2 linked regions of the Piscinibacter sp. HJYY11 genome follow. Each later gene encodes a partner of the first gene's protein in a complex. Links are inferred from orthologs where the notes say so. Each region holds a gene or a part of one and is shown in the gene's direction. Other genes may lie near its edges.

Evidence for each region.
Region 2: the proteins of accC (region 1) and accD are in contact, whole or in part, in a solved structure (PDB 8UXZ), measured with the Escherichia coli proteins. The link is inferred for Piscinibacter sp. HJYY11 from one-to-one orthologs.

Annotation. Positions count from the first base shown.
Region 1 is NZ_JAERQZ010000001.1:4,428,640-4,432,600, reverse strand. What follows is about bases 989-3,961. They hold accC (acetyl-CoA carboxylase biotin carboxylase subunit), read left to right. Parts: upstream 989-1,786; coding sequence 1,787-3,136; downstream 3,137-3,961. Other genes in these bases: prmA (50S ribosomal protein L11 methyltransferase), read left to right, coding at 3,140-3,961; accB (acetyl-CoA carboxylase biotin carboxyl carrier protein), read left to right, coding at 1,300-1,776; aroQ (type II 3-dehydroquinate dehydratase), read left to right, coding at 989-1,232. Outside these bases: JI745_RS20810 (hypothetical protein), read left to right, coding at 1-192; JI745_RS20805 (TlpA disulfide reductase family protein), read left to right, coding at 189-725; more of aroQ, read left to right, coding at 789-988. UniProt on the Escherichia coli protein: This protein is a component of the acetyl coenzyme A carboxylase complex; first, biotin carboxylase catalyzes the carboxylation of the carrier protein and then the transcarboxylase transfers the carboxyl group to form malonyl-CoA.
Region 2 is NZ_JAERQZ010000001.1:1,405,319-1,408,811, reverse strand. What follows is about bases 495-3,493. They hold accD (acetyl-CoA carboxylase, carboxyltransferase subunit beta), read left to right. Parts: upstream 495-1,557; coding sequence 1,558-2,430; downstream 2,431-3,493. Other genes in these bases: folC (bifunctional tetrahydrofolate synthase/dihydrofolate synthase), read left to right, coding at 2,500-3,493; trpA (tryptophan synthase subunit alpha), read left to right, coding at 734-1,561; trpB (tryptophan synthase subunit beta), read left to right, coding at 495-734. In the rest of the region: more of trpB, read left to right, coding at 1-494.

The DNA of each region.
Region 1 (3,961 bases):
CCGCGCGGCGAGCCGATCGACGTGCTGACCGTCAGCAGCATGAGCCCCGAGCTAGGCGAGCCGGTCACCGTGCACATGAGCATCCTCGACCACGACGACCTGCGCGGCGCGCTGAAGCCCGACGGGCGCGGCCAGTCCGAGCGGGGCGACCTCGCAGCGCTGCGCCGGCTGCTGGACGACAGCGCCCCATGAACCGCCGCAATGCCCTGCTCACCGGCGGTGTGGGGGTCGTTGCGGCCGCCGGCGGTGCGGGCTGGGCCTGGTGGCGCCACCGCGAAACGGAGGCCGACGCCGGTGCCGAGCAGGCCGTCTGGCGTGAGCGCTTCGAACGGCCGGAAGGTGGCGAGCTTTCGATGGCCAGCTTGCGCGGCCAGCCGGTGGTGCTCAATTTCTGGGCGACCTGGTGCGCGCCCTGCGTGAAGGAAATGCCGCTCCTCGACGCCTTCTATAAAGAGCACAAGGCCAAAGGCTGGCACGTGGTCGGCCTGGCGATCGACAGCCCGACGCCTGTGCGCGAATTTCTCGGCAAGCTGCCAATCACGTTTCCGATCGGTCTGGCCGGGCTGAACGGCGTGGACCTGAGCCGCAACCTGGGCAACCCGAGCGGCGCACTGCCCTTCAGCGTCGCCTTCGATCGCCAAGGCAAGGCCGTCTTCCGCAAACTCGGGCTTCTCAAGCCGGAAGACCTGGCGATTTGGGCTGAAAAGTTCGCCTCAGGGCAATAATTTGGCTTCCTGCGCGGATCAGCGCTCAAAAACGCGTAAAGTCCGGCCTTCGCTTTTGAAGCCATGAAGATCCTCGTCCTGCACGGCCCCAACCTCAATCTGCTCGGCACCCGCGAGCCAGCAGTCTATGGCTCGACGACTTTGGATCAGATCAACGCAGAACTCGCGAAGATCGCCTCCGATGCCGGGTCGTCCCTCGAAAGCTTCCAGAGCAACCACGAGGGCGCGCTGATCGACCGTGTTCAGGCCACACGGCTCGACGGCACCGACTTCGTGATCATCAACCCAGGCGCCTTCACGCACACCAGCGTGGCCTTGCGTGATGCGTTCGCGGGTGTCGCGATCCCGTTCATCGAAGTGCACCTGTCGAATGTGCACCGTCGCGAGCCATTCCGCCACCATTCTTATTTTTCCGATCTCGCCGAAGGCGTGATCGTCGGGCTGGGCGCCGATGGATACCGCCTGGCCCTGGGCCATGCGCTCAAGCGCGGCCCCAAGAAGGCCTAGGGCCTGACCCGGCACGTCGCCCTCGCTGGCGATCGGCCGCCCCATAACGACAGGAGTTGGAGAACACATGGACCTGCGCAAACTGAAGACGCTGATCGACTTGGTGTCTGAATCGAACATCTCCGAGCTTGAGATCACTGAAGCCGATGGCAAGGTGCGCATCGTCAAGAGCGACCCGGCCGCCGTGGCCGTGGCCGCCCAGCCGGTGGTCTACCAGGCGGCGCCCCCGCAGGTCGCAGCCGCCGCACCGGTGGCGGCCGCAGCGCCGGTCGCCGCGCCGGCCCCCGAAGCTGCCCCTGCCGCCCCGACCGGCCACATCGTCAAGTCGCCGATGGTCGGCACCTTCTACGGTGCGGCCAGCCCTGGCGCCAAGCCCTTCGCCACGGTCGGCACGGTGGTCAAGGAAGGCGACCCGATCTGCATCATCGAAGCGATGAAGATCATGAACGAGATCGAGGCCGACAAGGCCGGCACGGTGACGCAGGTGCTGGCACAGAACGGCCAGGCCGTGGAATTCGGGCAGCCCTTGTTCGTCATCGAATAAGGCGCGGGCCATGTTCAAGAAAATTCTCATCGCCAACCGAGGCGAGATCGCACTGCGCATCCAGCGCGCGTGCCGGGAGATGGGCGTCAAGTCGGTCGTCGTCTACTCTGAAGCCGACCGCGACGCGAAATACGTGAAGCTCGCCGACGAGGCCGTGTGCATCGGCCCGGCCGCCTCGGCCCAGAGCTACCTCAACATGCCGGCGATCATCTCGACCGCCGAGGTGACCGACGCCGAAGCCATTCACCCCGGCTACGGCTTCCTGTCCGAGAACGCCGACTTCGCCGAACGTGTGGAGCAAAGCGGCTTCACCTTCATCGGCCCGACGCCCGAGTCGATCCGCATCATGGGCGACAAGGTCTCGGCCAAGCAGGCCATGATCAAGTCGGGCGTGCCCTGCGTGCCCGGCTCGGAAGGCGCGCTGCCCGACGACCCGAAGGAGATCGTCAAGATCGGCCGTGCGGTGGGCTACCCGGTGATCATCAAGGCCGCCGGCGGCGGCGGTGGCCGCGGCATGCGCGTGGTGCACACAGAAGCCGCGCTGCTGCACGCGGTGCAGACCACCAAGGCCGAAGCGGGCGCCGCCTTCGGCAACCCGGCGGTCTACATGGAGAAATTCCTCGAGAACCCGCGCCACATCGAGATCCAGGTGCTGGCCGACGAGCACAAGAACGCCGTCTGGCTGGGCGAGCGTGACTGCTCCATGCAGCGCCGTCACCAGAAGATCATCGAGGAAGCGCCGGCGCCGGGCATCCCGCGCCGCGTGATCGAGCGCATCGGCGAGCGCTGCGCCGCCGCCTGCAAGAAGATCGGCTACCGCGGTGCCGGCACCTTCGAGTTCCTGTACGAGAACGGCGAGTTCTACTTCATCGAGATGAACACCCGCGTGCAGGTGGAGCACCCGGTGACCGAGCTCGTGACCGGCGTCGACATCGTGCAGATGCAGATCCGCGTGGCCGCCGGCGAGAAGCTGCCCTTCACGCAGCGGCAGATCCAGATGCGCGGCCACGCCATCGAGTGCCGCGTGAACGCCGAAGACCCGTACAAGTTCACCCCCTCGCCCGGCCGCATCACGACCTGGCACGCGCCGGGCGGGCCCGGTGTGCGGGTCGACTCGCATGCGTACACCAACTACTTCGTGCCGCCGAACTACGACTCGATGATCGGCAAGATCATCACCCACGGCGACACACGCGACCAGGCACTCGCGCGCATGCGCATCGCACTGTCGGAGACGGTGGTCGAGGGCATCCTCACCAACATCCCGCTGCATCGCGAGCTGATGGCCGACGCGAAGTTCATCGAGGGTGGAACCAGCATCCATTACCTCGAGGGCTGGATGTCGCACCACAAGCGCTGAGCAATGCTGGAGCTGCTGCTCGTCGTACCTGAAGCGCTGGTGGAGCCCGTCTCCGATGCGCTGATGGACGAGCTGGAGGCGCTGTCGGTCTCGGTGGAAGACGCCGACGCCGACACCGCCCATGAGCAGGCGCTCTTCGGCGAGCCCGGCATGCCGGCGCCGCGTGGCGGCTGGCAACGCTCGGTGGTGAAGGCGCTCTTCGAGCGTGAAGAGACCGCCACCGATGCCGCCACGTTGTTGCTGGCGCAAGACTGGGCGCAAGGCGTCCACGTGCAGTCGCTGCAGGCGGTGCCCGATGAAGACTGGGTGCGGCTCACGCAGTCGCAGTTTTCGCCGGTGTCCATCACGCGCGACTTCTGGATCGTGCCGACCTGGCACGAGCCGCCCGCCGAAGCGAAGCGCTTCATCCGCCTCGACCCCGGCCTCGCCTTCGGCACCGGCACACATCCCACGACCCGCATGTGCCTGCGCTGGACGGCGCAGCACGCGACAGCCTGGCCTCGCGTGCTCGACTACGGCTGCGGCTCGGGCATCCTTGCCATCGGTGCGGCGCTGCATGGCGCTCAGCTGATCGACGCGGTCGACATCGATCCGGCCGCCGTGGTGTCGACGAAAGCCAATGCCAGCGCGAACCAGGTGACGCTGCAGGCCGGCCTGCCCGATGCGGCGAAGGGCGAGTACGACCTCGTGCTGGCCAACATCCTCGCCACACCGCTGAAGCTGCTGGCGCCTTTGTTGTGCGGACACGTCAAGCCAGGCGGACACTTGGTGCTCGCCGGCATCCTCGAACGCCAGGCGGAAGAGCTGAAGGAGGCCTACGCCCCC
Region 2 (3,493 bases), 3.0 Mb from region 1 along the record:
TGAAGGACGCGCTCAATGAAGCGATGCGCGACTGGGTCACGCACATCGAGAACACCTTCTACATCATCGGCACCGTGGCCGGCCCGCACCCGTATCCGGCGATGGTGCGCGACTTCCAGCGCGTCATTGGTGACGAGTGCCTGCTGCAGATGCCCGAGCAGATCGGCCGCCAGCCCGATGCGGTGATCGCCGCGGTGGGCGGGGGCTCGAACGCGATGGGCATCTTCTACCCGTACATCCAGCACGAGAAGACGCGCCTGATCGGCGTTGAAGCCGCAGGGCAGGGGCTCGAATCGGGCAAGCACTCGGCCAGCCTCAGCAAGGGCTCGCCCGGCGTGCTGCACGGCAACCGCACCTACCTGCTGCAGGACGACAACGGCCAGATCACCGAGACGCATTCCATCTCGGCCGGCCTCGACTACCCCGGCGTCGGCCCCGAGCACGCGTACCTGAAGGACATCGGTCGCGCCGAATACGTCGGCATCACCGACGACGAGGCGCTCGCCGCCTTCCACCGCCTGTGCCGCACCGAGGGCATCATCCCGGCGCTCGAGTCTTCGCATGCCGTTGCGCAAGCCATCAAGATGGCCCCGACGATGAAGCCCGACCAGCACCTCCTCGTCAACCTCTCCGGGCGTGGCGACAAGGACATCGGCACCGTGGCCGACCTCTCCGGCGCCGAATACTTCGACCGCCCCTCGCAGGCCGGCCGCACGGTGAAGGGGGCCAGGTGATGAGCCGCATCCAGGCCGTGTTCGCAGCGCTTAAGGCGCAAGGCCGCAAGGCGCTGATTCCTTACGTGATGGCCGGCGATCCGTACCCCGACGCAACGGTCGAGGTCATGCTGGCGATGGCGAAGGCCGGCGCCGACGTGATCGAGTTCGGCGTGCCCTTCTCTGACCCGATGGCCGATGGCCCCGTGATCCAGGCCGCCGGCGAGCGCGCCTTGGCCAAGGGCATCGGCATGCCGCAGGTGCTCGAGTTCGTGCGCCAGTTCCGCCGCAGCAACGACACCACGCCCATCGTGCTGATGGGCTATGCCAACCCGATCGAGCGCTACGACCAGCGCGCGGGCGAGGGGGCATTCGTGCGCGACGCCAAGTCGGCCGGTGTCGACGGCGTGCTGGTCGTGGACTACCCGCCCGAAGAATGCGAGGCCTTTGCCACGCAGATGCGAGCGGCAGACCTCGACCCGATCTTCCTGCTGGCGCCCACCTCCACCGACCAGCGCATCAAGGACGTCGCCCGGGTCGCCACCGGCTTCGTCTACTACGTGTCGCTCAAGGGCGTGACGGGCTCCGGCGCGATCGACACCCAGTCGGTGGCCGACAACCTGCCGCGCATCCGCGCCCACGTGAAGGTGCCGGTCGGTGTCGGTTTCGGCATACGGAATGCCGAGACGGCCAAGGCTGTTGGCGCAGTTTCGGATGCCGTCGTGATTGGCGCCCGCATCGTGAGCCTGCTCGAAACCCAAACGCGCGACAATGTCGCTTCCGCCGGCGCGGCGTTCATCGCCGAGATCCGCGCGGCCCTCGATTCCCTGAAAGGAGTTCCCGCATGAGTTGGCTTGAAAAACTGCTGCCTCCGAAGATCCAGCAGACCGACCCGGCCGAGCGGCGCACCGTCCCCGAAGGCTTGTGGATCAAGTGCCCGTCCTGCGAGACGGTGCTCTACAAGAACGACCTCGAGCAGAACCTCAACGTCTGCCCCAAGTGCGCCCACCACCACCGCATCGGTGCACGTGCGCGCCTCAATGCCTTCCTCGACGGCGAAGGCCGCTACGAGATCGGCCAGGAGGTCGTGCCGGTCGATGCGCTCAAGTTCAAGGACAGCAAGCGCTACCCCGATCGCATCAAGCAGGCCATGGAAGCCACTGGCGAGACCGATGCCCTCGTGGTGATGGGCGGCGCGCTGCACACCATCCCCGTGGTCGCAGCCTGCTTCGAGTTCGACTTCATGGGGGGCTCCATGGGCTCGGTGGTCGGTGAGCGCTTCGTGCGCGGCGTCGAGATGGCCGTCGAGCAGAAGGTGCCCTTCATCAGCTTCACCGCCACCGGCGGCGCCCGCATGCAGGAAGGTCTGCTGAGCTTGATGCAGATGGCCAAGACCAATGCGGCCATCACGCATCTGTCGAAGAGCAAGCTGCCCTTCATCAGCGTGCTGTGCGACCCGACGATGGGTGGCGTGTCGGCCAGCTTCGCCTTCATGGGCGACATGGTGATCGCCGAGCCCAAGGCGCTGATCGGCTTCGCCGGCCCGCGCGTGATCGCCGACACCGTGCGCGAGAAGCTGCCTGAAGGTTTCCAGCGCGCCGAGTTCCTGATGCAGACCGGTGCCATCGACGCCATCGTCGACCGTCGCGAGCTGCGCACCGTCATCGCGAAATCGATCGCCATGCTGCAGCGGCAAAGCGCGGACGCGGTGGCCTGATCGTCACGGCCTCAACGCGACAAGGGCGGCCTCGGCCGCCCTTGTGCATTCCAAACCTCCTTCAATCCCATGACCCTGCCCACCACGCTGGCCGAATGGCTGGACCACTGCGAGCGCCTGCACCCCAAGAACATCGACATGGGCCTTGCGCGCAGCGAGGAGATGAAGCGCCGCCTGAACCTCGATTTCAAGGTGCCGGTCATCACCGTGGCAGGCACCAACGGCAAGGGCTCGACCTGCACGATGATCGAGTCAATCGGCCTCCACGCCGGCTACAAGGTGGGCCTCTACATCAAGCCCCACTTCGTGCACTTCGAAGAGCGCTGCCGCGTCAACGGGTCGATGGTGTCGGCTGGCGATCTGCTGCCGCACTTCGAGGCGGTGGAGAAGGCACGCGGTGACATGCCGCTGACCTATTTCGAGTTCACGAGTCTCGCGATCTTCCGGCTGCTGTCGATGGCCGAGCTCGACTTGGTGATCCTCGAAGTCGGCCTCGGCGGCCGGCTCGACACGGTCAACGTGATCGACACCGACTGCGCCGTCATCACCAGCATTGCGCTCGACCACATGGAGTACCTCGGCCCCGACCGCGAAGCCATCGGCCGCGAGAAGGCCGCGATCATGCGGCCGGGCAAGCCGGCGATCTTCAGTGACCCGGTGCCGCCGGCCAGCGTGGGCGACCACGCGAAGAGCATCGGCGCAGACCTCTGGCAGATCGGCGTCGATTTCAATTTCGCAGGCGACAAGCAGCAGTGGGGCTGGGCCGGCCGAGGCCGTCGCTACAGCGGCCTGGCGTACCCGGCGCTGCGCGGTGCGAACCAGCTGCTCAATGCATCGGGCGCGATCGCGGCGTTTGAAGCCTTGCGGGATCGCCTGCCGATCAACGCTCAGGCGATTCGCAGCGGCCTGGCCACGCTCGAGTTGCCGGGCCGCTTCCAGATCGTGCCTGGCCAGCCGACGCTGGTGCTCGACGTGGCCCACAACCCGCATGCCGTCGGGGCGCTGTTCGAGAACCTCGACCAGATGGGCTTCTTCCCTCGCACCCATGCCGTCTTCGGTGTGA